Regions from separate parts of the uncultured Phascolarctobacterium sp. genome, predicted to be linked through region 1. Evidence: riboswitches for the same ligand, from Rfam matches in the RefSeq annotation. Region 1 holds a riboswitch; each other region holds the start of a gene.
What was found. A riboswitch is a leader RNA that binds a small molecule or an ion and turns the genes downstream of it on or off. The one in region 1 is predicted to bind cobalamin.

Region 1 (4,033 bases):
CTGCTGGTGAAGTAACCAGCTGCACGACTAAAGAAGCTTTAAAGTGGAAAAATAATGGCCTTGAAATAGAATTGCCGGCGAATACAGTTATCAACTTCAGCGAACAGGGTGCTGTAGCCGTAACAGAATAAAGTAAAAAAATAAAGCAGAACTTTCAAAGTTCTGCTTTATTTTTTTACCTGTATTGATAATTTATTTAAATAACTGCCGTTATCATCAGTGACCCAATGATTTCTGATCGAAGTCATGTAAATATCACTGACAGCCTGTAAATTGTTTTCCTGTAGATATCTATATAACTGATCAATATAAGGTTTGCCGTACGAGCAATAAATACCTTTAAAGTAAATTGTGGCATATAATCCTGCCGGTTTAAGAAAAAAATAAGGCGAGTCAAAAGGCTGTGTAAAGGATTGATAAAAATATTTAGTATACGGACGTTCACAAGCCAGAAAAGAATTTTTATCAAGTATATAACCAGAAACGTGATTATTAAAAGTTATATAATCAGCTAAAGTTAATAAATGTTTAGCGGAAATTTTTGTTCTGATTTTTAAATCAGCATTCTGTGGCACCGGATCACTTAGACAAAGATAATCTTCCTCTTCATTTATCAAAGTTATTATTTCCAGAGGCAAAGTTTCGGTATTTTCCAAAAAACATATTCTCTCGCTGAGTTCAGTACGCATTTTTTGAAGATCAGATAAAAGCTGATCTAATATATTGGCACGTCTTGTAAGTAAATTTTTGTAATTAGAGGTAGATTTATGCTTAAGATATTCCGCTATTTCAGGTAATGATACATCTAATTTACGTAATGCCAAAATGATTTCTAAAGAAAAAAACTGCCTTCTCGCATAATAACGATAACCGTTAGCATCGATAAATTCCGGTGTGATAAGGCCAAGCCTGTCATAAAAAAGCAAAGTTTTTCTGTGGATTTTACATAAAGAAGCCAGCTCACCGGTCGTAAATAATTTTTTTTTATTTTTCTCCATAAATTTTCACCAACCTCTTGACTGTCTAATGACTATACATAGTATTATATCACACATAGTAGAAAAATAAATTTGATATTTGATACTGGTAATGTATAATAAATAAAAGTTAGTGAGAATCTAACACGGTCCCGCCGCTGTATTAGCAGTAAAATACTGCTTAAGTCAGCTTTTACCAGTAACTCTATTTCTGCGAGAGACAGTATAGGGGAGAACAGGCACGAATTTAGCCTCTATTCCTCCTTATCTGTTTTTGGGAAAAGGGGGCTTTTCTATTTTTTAACACTTTTAAAGCAGGGTGACAGTAAATTGAAAATTGAAAGGAAGTTGAATTTGATGAAGAAAAGCTTGAACAAAAGCGCGCTTATGGCAGCACTGATAACTGGTAGTGTCATCTGGGGGGGTACAGCAGTACACGCAGAAGAACCGGAACAGATTTTTACCCTGGATCCAATGGTTGTTACGGCACAAAGAATGGAAACAAGAGATTTAGATACTCCTGCAGCAGTTGAGGTATATGATATCAAGAGAATTGAGGAAAGTGGAGCTAACAATGCATTTGATGTCTTGCAGAATACTCTAGGTGTTACTATACAATCACAGGGATTTAATGGTGCTGCGATGGGTACGATGACAAGTAAAATAATGATTCGTGGTGCCCAAGTGGGTACTTTGGTTTTACTTAATGGAGTGCCCATGAATATGGATGGTAAATATAATCTTGAAGATATTCCCAGTGATGCAATTGAGAAAATAGAAGTGGTAAGGGGCGGCGGCTCTGTATTATATGGAAGTGAAGCGACAGGAGGTGTAATAAATATTATTACTAAAAAAACTATAAAGAGCAGAATTAAAGTTTCAGCGGGTAATTTTGGTAAAGAACGTTATGATATTTCTTTAGGAGCAGGAAAATTTAGCATTGTAGCAGGTCTCGAAAATCGTGGTAAGGCTGAAGGTATAAGTAGTCTTGCTGATGGTAAAACTACGGGTAATGTTTTTGATTATGCTAAAGGCGAGCGGAAAAGTGTTATGTGGAACTATCAGATCGCAGATGGATTAATATTTACCCATAATTATTCAAAGAATGAGCATAGATACCTTCAAAAAGATGCTGTTAGTAAAAAATATACTGAAATGAGAGATTATTATGATACAGATAATAATTTTTTGCTGAGCTATGATAAAGACGATTGGCAAGCACATGTGTCTTATGGAACTCAAGAAAAAACATACGATAAAATTTCACCATCTGGTAATGGTTGGAAGGCTCCGACACTTAATAGTTGGAGGAAAGGGCATAATACAAACTTGAATGTACAGAAAAAATTTGATGTGGGACGAAATATTTTATTAGTTGGTGCGAGTTTCCAGAAAGAAGATATGGATCTGCGGGGAACTTCAAATAGTATGAGTTATGATAGGGACAATTATTCTTTGTATCTTTCATATGATATGAGTCTAAATGAAAAATCAAATTTGCTTTTTAATATGCGAGAAACTTGGGCTGTTGGTTCAAAGGCTACTGAAACGAAAAAAAATGGTGCGAAAATTACGACAGAAAATGATGACCTGAGTAAATTTACCCCTGAAGTACAATATCTTTATAAAATTAATGATGATAGCAGTTTTTATGCTAAAGCAGGAAAATCTTTTAGAATGCCTAATTTAACACAAATTTACGGAACTTCTAATATTTTACCTACAACAGATCTTAAGCCAGAACAGGGTACACACTATGAGATAGGTTATAAATTAAATGAAAATAAAAGATCATGGAGGGTCGCTTTATTTAGTTATGATATAAAAGATTATTTAAAAGCTGCTCGTGACAAAAATGATGATATTTATTATGTTAATCAAGATTTCCGCAATACTGGTATTGAATTGTCATGTACTACTGTCCATGATAAAAATTGGAGCAGTAATATTGGCTTAACATATAGTAAGCCTCAGGCAAGAAATGAAGAAGAATATGGAGATTTAGGCTGGCATGACTGTTATGGACGTTATCAGATCAATGGTACTCTTAATTACAACAAAAATAAATTTAACGGAATGTTATCAGGAAATTTTGTAGGACATAGAATTTCTAATACTTCTACCGAAAGAAATATCAAACCACAGTTTTTTACAGACCTTGATTTATCATACAAACCTGAGGATAATCACAAAATATTTTTCCATTTAAATAATATTTTGGATAGAATTGATATTACAACTAACGGTGATACTAACTATCACAATCTTGGCAGAAACTTTATGCTTGGATATGAGTATAGCTTCTAAATTAACTTAAACAGGAGAACAGAATGCGCAGTTTTATTTTAGCAATAATCATGATACTAGCGGTAACAGGCTGTAGCTTTGAAAAACCAAACGCTGTTATTGAAAACACGGCAGTTCAAACTCAGTATCAGGTAACTGATGACAAAGGGAATATTCTGCATTTTAGCGAATCCCCTAAACGAATCTATGCCACAACGCTCAGCCTTGAAGAAATACTCACAGATATGGTTCCTTTAAAACGCATTGCAGCAATCTCGGAACCAGCTGCTGATCCTAAAACATCATTGATTATCGATAAAGCTGCGCAGATTCCCCTGAAACTTCCTCAAAAAGTAAGCGTAGAACAAATTCTTGCCCTTAAACCCGACCTTGTGATCGTGCAGGAAAACTCAAACACAGCATTTATCCAAGCCTTAAAAGATGTAGGGCTAAAGGTATATATAACAAAAGTGCCTACCACGCTGGACATGGTACGTCAAAGAATAATTAATTTATCGGTGGCTGTAAATGAAAAGCAGCAGGGAAACAGAATAATTGACGAATTGGATCATAAAACAAAGCTTGTAAAAGACGTAACCGGTGCAATACCGGCAGAAGAAAAAAAGATATTGATGGGGTATTCGCTGCTGGGGGTTTTTGGAAGTGTAGAAGGTCTGTTCAACGACATCTGCATCAATGCCGGCGTAATCAACGGCGCTGCCGTAGCGGGCCTTGTTCGTGGTGAACATCTAAGCAAAGAAAAAATAGTA
Region 2 (4,033 bases), on a different contig from region 1:
GATTTTGTGGACGTAAGCTGTTAATAGCGACATTGATATCACTGCTGTCCTGGTATCCCCAATCAGGATCAAGTACCCAGCCATTTTTAGCCTTCCATTCATCTTTCATATGCGAATAGGAGGCACTTAACATTACATGCTCGTCAAATTTATGATCTGCTGTGATGTTAAAAGATTTCTTGTCCTCTTTCGCATTGACGGCAGTATTGCTGAACTGAGCTTTCGTATCATCCCAAATCGGCAAAGTAGCAATAGCGTTACTCATTTTAGTCCAGTCATAATGTACAGCTACACTGGTCTTATCCGATAAGTCTTTACGTACGCCTAAAGTCCATGCATCACCTTTTTCATCCAATAACGGCGTTTTAAAAACACCATCGACAGACGTATAATCGCCCTGTCTTAATGGTCTGAAAACCCTGGTCCAGCCTAAATACATACTGCTTGTATCGTCAAACATATACTGAGTATTGATAACCGGAGTTATTTCATGAGTATCACCTTTTCCCTGTGTAACAGATCCATCAGCATTCGTTGTGTCAAAAGAACTGTATTTAGAATACCTGATAGCCGGTGTGATATCCCATTTATCAGTAATATGAATTTTGTCCTGAATATACCCCAGGATAGATTTACGATCAACATGTGAAGATGTTATCGTACCATCATTATTGATCCTTTTGGAATAATTTTTAGCCTTATCATAAGTAATACTGGCGATAATATCGTTAACCCCTACTGATTTTGCATACTGTAACTGTACGCCGCGATTTTTTTCTTCATGCCAGCTGGTTGGTTCCGCTGCTACGCCGCCAGTTTTTTCTACCCATTCTTTCAAGGCTTCCTGATCGCCGCCCGGAAAAGGTGCAAGGTTTTCATTTATCCATTGCTGTAATTGTGCATCAGTCGCACCAGTAGGAAAGGCTGCTTCATAATCAGCTGTTGTTTTTAAATTCCATTTATATTTATCACGATGGGCGTATCTATGATTTTGGTCATATACGCGGACAAAGCTTTCCATACCATTTTCTTTATCAAAGGTATAAGTAATATCCCAGTCATTGTTTTTAAAACGGCTGAATGACCCATAGGCAGCTCCATCCAGAGCATATAAATTATGGTAGCCTGGATTTTTCAAATCGCCAGAAAGTTTTCCTCCAACAATTTTATTGTTTCCATCCAGTTGACCAATAGCGGCATTAAAAATTATTCTTTGCCAGTCGGCCTGATTCCAGTAGCGCAGGCTTGGTGTAGCAATCGGATAGCCATCTTTACCCTCTTTAAAATTGTACCAAATCTTTAAACTTTGTTTTTCATTAAAATCTTTATCTATACGCAGGTTAACGCCGTCTTCTTTCCATTTTGAACCGCCTAAAGTCCCTGTACCGCCAGTATATCCATCTTTATATTTAGTATCACCCGACATATCTCTATTTGCAGAAATGAAATAATGCCAGGATTTATCATTACCTGCGCTGCCGGAATAACTTAATGCGTATTTGTGTTTATCCCACGACCCGGTCGATAAATCAATTGACCCTACATTGTTACTGCCACCCTTACGGGTAATGATATTGATAACACCTCCCAAAGCATCTGCTCCGTAAACTGAAGCGCCAGGACCTTTGATGACCTCGATTTTTTCAACATTTTCCATATTGGTCACCTGGTCTAAATTTACACCGGTAGATTTACTGCCAGTCTTACTGTTACTGGAAATTCTGGTACTGGCAGTATTATCTACGCGGCGTCCATCTACCAAAATAATTACTCTGGTATCACCATTTATGGATACGCCATTATTATAAAATTCATAGCCATACTCACCACCACGGTAACCTGGGTTTTGGAAAGTTACTCCGGGAATACGTTTAATAGCTTCTGTTAAATCTGTATAATGCCGTTTTTCTATTTCTTCACGGGAGATTACTTTTACGTCACCGCCAGTACGGTAATAAGATTGTTCGGTAATAGTATTGCCAAATTTATCTTTGGTAGCATCGGCTTCAACCAAAACTGTATCCAAAGTATAGCCTTGTAAATTTTCGTCAAAAGCAGCATACGAAGTAGATGCCATTGAAAGCAGCATTACCATCGCAGCTGCAGCACCATATTTTTTATTAAGCTTCATCAAACTCATCTTCTTTCATCAATTTTTACATTTCATCATCCAACTATGACTAAGATTTACTTTACCAGCGCGAACCGTTGATATACGTAAAAGTGTAGTTTTGATCTGTGACCCATGATTTCCAATCCCCTGCAAATTTTCCAAGATTAAAACTCATGCGTTTAGTACCATTAGGTGCTACTTTACATAGTGGTATTTTTACCGGGGCACCAATAAATTCATATTTACTGCCATCTTCTTTGGTAAAAATAATGCGTGCAGTAAAAGAATTCAATTTTGTTACTGTTAAATCACTGCGCCGGTTTTTAAAATCCCCCATCATACACAAATCGCCATTATTCAGCCATATTTTACTGGTATTCCATTCCAGAATCATCTTATCCGTGGAAACTTCTGCCGCTGATACAATTCCAAATCCTGTAAATGTCAATATCACTAAAAATATTACTGAAAATTTTTTAAACATTCTCATTCCTCCTTTCCTCAAAAATAATATTCTGAACTTACTATATATTCCAATCCTTTGCCAAGCTTACCCTGTTTCGCTTGCAAAGTTTTAGAATCACAACAAAAAAGCCTTTTTGCGTGCTCGCAAAAAGGCAAAAGGATATACTTATCCAATTTCCTACCCATCACTCGCAGGCTATAGAAATACTAAAATCAGGCAGTTCTTCTGACTCTGCTTCATTGCTTACCCCGCCTTCCCAGTTTCCCAGTGGCATCTTTGAGGCTTGCTCAGCATTACAGCGGCGTGACCGTGTTGGTTTTACACCAACTTCTCTATTAAGCAATCGATTACACCTGATTCTTTTCTTTATTCAGTTAGAAGTATCTTTTTTGCTTTTTATATTATAAACTACTGTTATCGTTTAGTATTATAGCACTATGTCCCCCCCCAGTCAAACAAAATTGCATCTATATTGTATTAAAACAATATAGAACAATTTTGCTTTGCCAAACTGTCTATAGTTTGGATAAAACAACTCTATCAAAAGTTAAAATATAAAATTTATCTATCAATCCTTATCAACACCTGCGCTTTATTCCTACATCAGAGAAAGTAACATTTCTTTTATATTCTTTATGCAATTTTATTATCGTTTAGCATTATATCACTAACATTTCTATCAGTCAAATAGTTTTCTTTTAGTATAATAAAAATCGAATATATTCTAAAAAAAAACCACTTTGAAGATAAACTTCAAAGTGGTTTCGATTAGGCGTTAAATGATATTTTATTATTGATTAATAATTTTCAACTTTTCTTCCTGCAGCTTTTCTTTAGCGATCTCCAGCATCAGCTTGATACGGTTCATCTGGTTGACCTGACTGGCGTCGGCGTCACAATCCAGCGCAATGATATTGGCCTGTGGATTGGTACGCAGAAGCTCGCGGATCATGCCCTTGCCGGTAACATGATTCGGCAGGCAGGCAAACGGCTGCAGGCAGACGATATTATTGATGCCGCCGCTCAGCAGCTTGGCCATTTCAGCAGTCAGCAGCCAGCCTTCGCCGGCCATATTACCGGTCGAAAGATGCTTTTCAGCTAAAGCTATCAGTGTTGATAAAGGTTCGTAAGCGCTGAAGCGTTTGCTCTTTTGCAGTGCGATGTTCAGCGGCTTGCGGTAATAATCCAGAAACTTCATAAACAGCTTGGACTTGATCACATTGCCCAGCGTTCCGTCCAGCAGACGGCGTTTGACCTGTTCGTCATAAGCCGCATAGAGGAAGAAATCCATCATGTTCGGCAGTACGACTTCGGCGCCTTCTGCTTCCAGATAGCTGACGATATTATTATTGGCAACGGGATGATATTTGACCAGTATCTCTCCCACGATGCCTACCTTGGGCTTGCGGACGTTATCACGCAGCGGCAGCGCATCAAAGGCGGCAGTCACCCGT
Region 3 (4,033 bases), on a different contig from region 1:
TATTGATGCTACAGCAAGAATTACAGGCATGATGCGCGATAGTATGCCCTGTGTAGTAACATTATTGGATAAAGCGGTTAAATTTGCGGCTAGTCTTGACGAAAATGAAGAAATAAATTATATTCGCAAGCATATGAATGAGGATATAGACTACCTTGCACAGCAGGGAATTACTAAAGAAGAAGCTGAAAAGCAGGCTTTACACCGTATTTTTGGTTGTCCGCCAGGGGGGTATGGCGCGGGCGTAGCATATCTTCTGGAAGAAAAAAATTGGGAAAATATCGATGATTTAGCGCAGGTCTATGTACGTTGGGGCGCTCACGTTTATGGTGACGGTGAAAGCGGGTCCTATATGCCTGAGCTTTTTAAACGCCGTTTAAGCAAGATTGATGCTACTGTTATGGGTATAGATAATAGAGAGATAAATTTACTGAGCGCGGATGATTTTAATTCTTATCATGGCGGATTGATAGCAGGTGTGCGCAGCTGCAGCGGAAAAATGCCAAGAACATACTGTGCAGACAGTACAGATCAAAACCATGTGGTTATTCGTACTATCGAAGCAGAAGTAAAAAGGGTTTTCCGCGGCGAGATCATGAATCCAAAGTTTATCAACGGCATGAAAGAACATGGCTACAAAGGTGCTGCTGATATGGGAAACTATGTCGCACATTGCTATCAGTGGGATGCAACTACTGAAGTTATGGATGACTGGATGTATGAAGAACTGGCAGCAAAATACGCACTTGATCCGCAGATACGTCAGTGGATGGAAGAAGTGAATCCCTGGGCTTTGCATAGGATTGCCGAAGTGCTGCTGGAAGCAGAGCAAAGGCAAATGTGGAATGCCAGAGCTGAAACAAAGCGAGAATTACAGAAATTATTATTAGATATTGAAGGTGAAATGGAAGAAAGAGCTGATTAAATAAAACTGGCTGAGACAACGTCTCAGCCAGTTTTATTTATATTCAACCTGTATAGATATCTGATTGATATATTCATCAGGATTTGAGGTGACCCAGTGATTTTTTAAAGGTGAAACATACAGATCTCCGATGATCTGTAAATCATTTTTTTCAGCAAAACTTTTGAATTTCAGCGCGAGTTCTGGAGCCTGATTATAGAAGGTACCTTTAAAGCGTAAAGTAAGATAAAGACCGGAAGGGCGGGTGATACATGATTTAGCCCTGGAATGCGAAGGACCTACTGCCGAAAAAAATGCACAGGCATCGTTTGTATTAGCTTTATCATTACTGAAAAAATTTTCTTTTTTTATGATCCAACCGATATTTTTTTCTTTGAAGTGCTGTTTGGAAAAAGCTTTTTGATTGTGATGAGCCATGATTTCGATTCGTTTTTTCCCGATCCTGGTTTTACTGAGATCACTTATGAAAAAATATTTTTCTTTTTGAAATTCCAAAGTTAGCTGGTTCAGTCTGCTGCTGCGAGTTTTCTCTAATTGAGCGAAAACCGTATTTAAGCTGTTTTTTATTTTCAGGTTTTTTTCAATTATTTCATCGCATTCACGTTCTTTTTCTATTAAAAGTTTATCAAAGTCATCTATATCCCGATTATCTATGTATGCTTTGATTTTAGAAATTGGAATATCCAGTTTACGTAAATTAACAATAACTTCAAGCGTTAGATATTGTTTTAATGAATAATGCCTGTAGCCGTTTTCTGCAATAAATTCTGGCGTCAGCAGATTCATTTTGTCATAATAAAGCAATGTCTGTTTAGGAATGTTAAAGAGGGTAGCCAGTTCACCGGCAGTAAAAAAGCTTTCAGAATTTTTGTTCATAATAGTAATTGCAACTCCATTAAAATATTTAAATAATATTTAATAAAAATTGAAAAATATGTTGACAATATAGTGACTATATAGTTTATTATATCTTCATGTAAGACATTATATCATATAAGCAGCCAAATAAGTAGTAGAGTCTTTTAATAATTGAAAATTAAAAACAGGTGCGTAAGCTTAATAGAGAAATCGGTATAAGCCGATGCGGTCCCGCCGCTGTAAAGATGAGCCTGCTGCAAATGCCACTGGGGAACCCCCTGGGAAGGTGCGGCAAAGGCGTTGAATCTGAGCCAGAAGAACTGCCTGTTTTAACGAAGTAATATTCCTGCGAGCGATGGGAAGGTTGCGCCTTTGTTTTTTACATTGGTGTTTTTATGCCTTTCTCTGTTTTTAGGAGAAAGGCATTTTTACTTGTTGGATCAATTATTTATGCGGCCATGTGAGATTGGGCATAAATGATTTGTTCTATATAATAAAAAGTTGTGAAAGGAAGTTGAGTATGTTGAAAAAGAGTTTGAGTAAAAGTACACTGATGACGGCACTTATAACTGGGAGTGTCATCTGGGGGGGTACACGGTAGGCCACGCTGCTGAAGAACCACAGCACTTTTTGTTAGATGAAATAGTTGTAACGGCAACTCGTACTCCTGTTGAGGCGTTTAAAGCAAATGCTAATATTAGTGTAATTACAAAAAAAGAAATTGAAGAGAGACATTATCAGGATTTGTCTGAGGCATTGCGTATGGTGCCGGGTGTATACATTGGCAATTATAGTGTAGCTGGCTACGACAACAGCAATAATTTGAAAATTAATGGTGCTGATGAAATAGTAGTTCTTGTCGATGGTGTCAAAATAAACAATGTTAATAACAAAATATCTGCTGTAATGCTAAAAAATCTGGATAACGTAGAACGAATTGAAGTGTTAAAAGGTTCTGCATCTACATTGTACGGATCTGATGCAAAAGGTGGCGTTATTAATATCATTACAGCTAAACCTGAGGGAATAAAAACTAAAATTTCTGCTGAATTAGGAAGCTTTAGTACAGAAAATTATGCTATAAACCATCAGGGAAAAGAAAAAGATTGGTCTTGGGATGCATATGTTAGTAAAAATAGGATTGGTGATTTTAAAGATGGTCGTGGAACAACAACCCCAGCCTATTCAAATGCTACGAGTAGCAGTTTTAAAATAACAAAGAAACTCGGAGAGAAGCATGATTTAACAGCTACTTATGATTCATATAAAGCTGATTATAAATATACTGCATTATGGGAACCAAGTTTAAAACCTGGATCGGTAGATAACAGTAATTATAAATTTATTTTAAACAGTAAATTTGATGATACTACTACAAATCAATTATCTTTTATCAATTTAGATTACGATACGGATTTTAATGCCTATTTGACTAAAGTCAGAACTATGAGAATTTCTGATCAATTTACTAAGAATTTTGATGATAAACATATTCTTTCAGCTGGTTTTGAATATAGCCATGATAAAGTTATTACAGCTGATGGTGTAAAAATGATTAATAAAGCAGTATATATTCAAGATCAATTTAATATTACTGATCAATTAAAATTAACTGCTGGAGTTCGACATGATAAAAATTCTGGTTTTGGTAATCATACAACACCAAGTGTAAATTTAGGATACAACTTTAATAATGATAAAACCAATGTTTATGTAAGCTATAGTGAATATTTTATTCCGCCTACTCCAACACATTTGTATAGTGCTAAATATGGAAATCCAAATATAAAGCCAGAAACAGGTGATACCAAAGAAATTGGTATCAATCACAGATTTGATGATACACTAGTTGCTTCAGCACACATGTTCTGGAGAAATTCAAAAGATCGTATTGGTTATGTAGCGCCCAAATATACTAACGTTGGCGATGAAAAAGCAAGAGGTTGGGATGTACAACTGAGGAAACAGTTTAATAAAAATATTTCTACTTTTGTTGGTTATACTCATACAATAGTGGATGCTACTGCTCAAAGAGCAGCTAATGTGGATGGGTATGTTCCAAAAGGTGCATGGAATTTAGGTGTAGATTATGATGAGGGGAAATTTAGTGCATCATTGTTAGGCAAAGGTATTATTGATAGACCTGGCCCACAGACAGCGGATGCTGTTGATAATTTCTTCCCGGCTACGACATATTGGGTTTGGGATTTAGGGTTGAATTATAAAGTGTCTAAAACGATTAAAGCATAT

Region 2: linked by a shared signal. The riboswitch ahead of Q4G98_RS11060 (hypothetical protein) and the one ahead of Q4G98_RS07075 (TonB-dependent siderophore receptor) in region 1 are both predicted to bind cobalamin.
Region 3: linked by a shared signal. The riboswitch ahead of Q4G98_RS00210 (TonB-dependent siderophore receptor) and the one ahead of Q4G98_RS07075 (TonB-dependent siderophore receptor) in region 1 are both predicted to bind cobalamin.

The regions. Positions count from the first base shown of each region.
Region 1 covers NZ_CATWDQ010000007.1:52,650-56,682, forward strand. Annotated here, with positions in the region: gene Q4G98_RS07065 (hypothetical protein) at 1-131, shown strand, start outside; gene Q4G98_RS07070 (MerR family transcriptional regulator) at 168-998, opposite strand; cobalamin riboswitch at 1,068-1,193, shown strand; gene Q4G98_RS07075 (TonB-dependent siderophore receptor) at 1,335-3,284, shown strand; gene Q4G98_RS07080 (ABC transporter substrate-binding protein) at 3,308-4,033, shown strand, end outside.
Region 2 covers NZ_CATWDQ010000020.1:18,564-22,596, reverse strand. Annotated here, with positions in the region: gene Q4G98_RS11065 (TonB-dependent receptor) at 1-2,095, opposite strand, end outside; gene Q4G98_RS11060 (hypothetical protein) at 2,193-2,597, opposite strand; cobalamin riboswitch at 2,777-2,951, opposite strand; gene Q4G98_RS11055 (acyl-CoA dehydratase activase-related protein) at 3,370-4,033, opposite strand, start outside.
Region 3 covers NZ_CATWDQ010000001.1:53,107-57,139, forward strand. Annotated here, with positions in the region: gene cobN (cobaltochelatase subunit CobN) at 1-925, shown strand, start outside; gene Q4G98_RS00205 (MerR family transcriptional regulator) at 959-1,801, opposite strand; cobalamin riboswitch at 1,953-2,126, shown strand; gene Q4G98_RS00210 (TonB-dependent siderophore receptor) at 2,414-4,033, shown strand, end outside.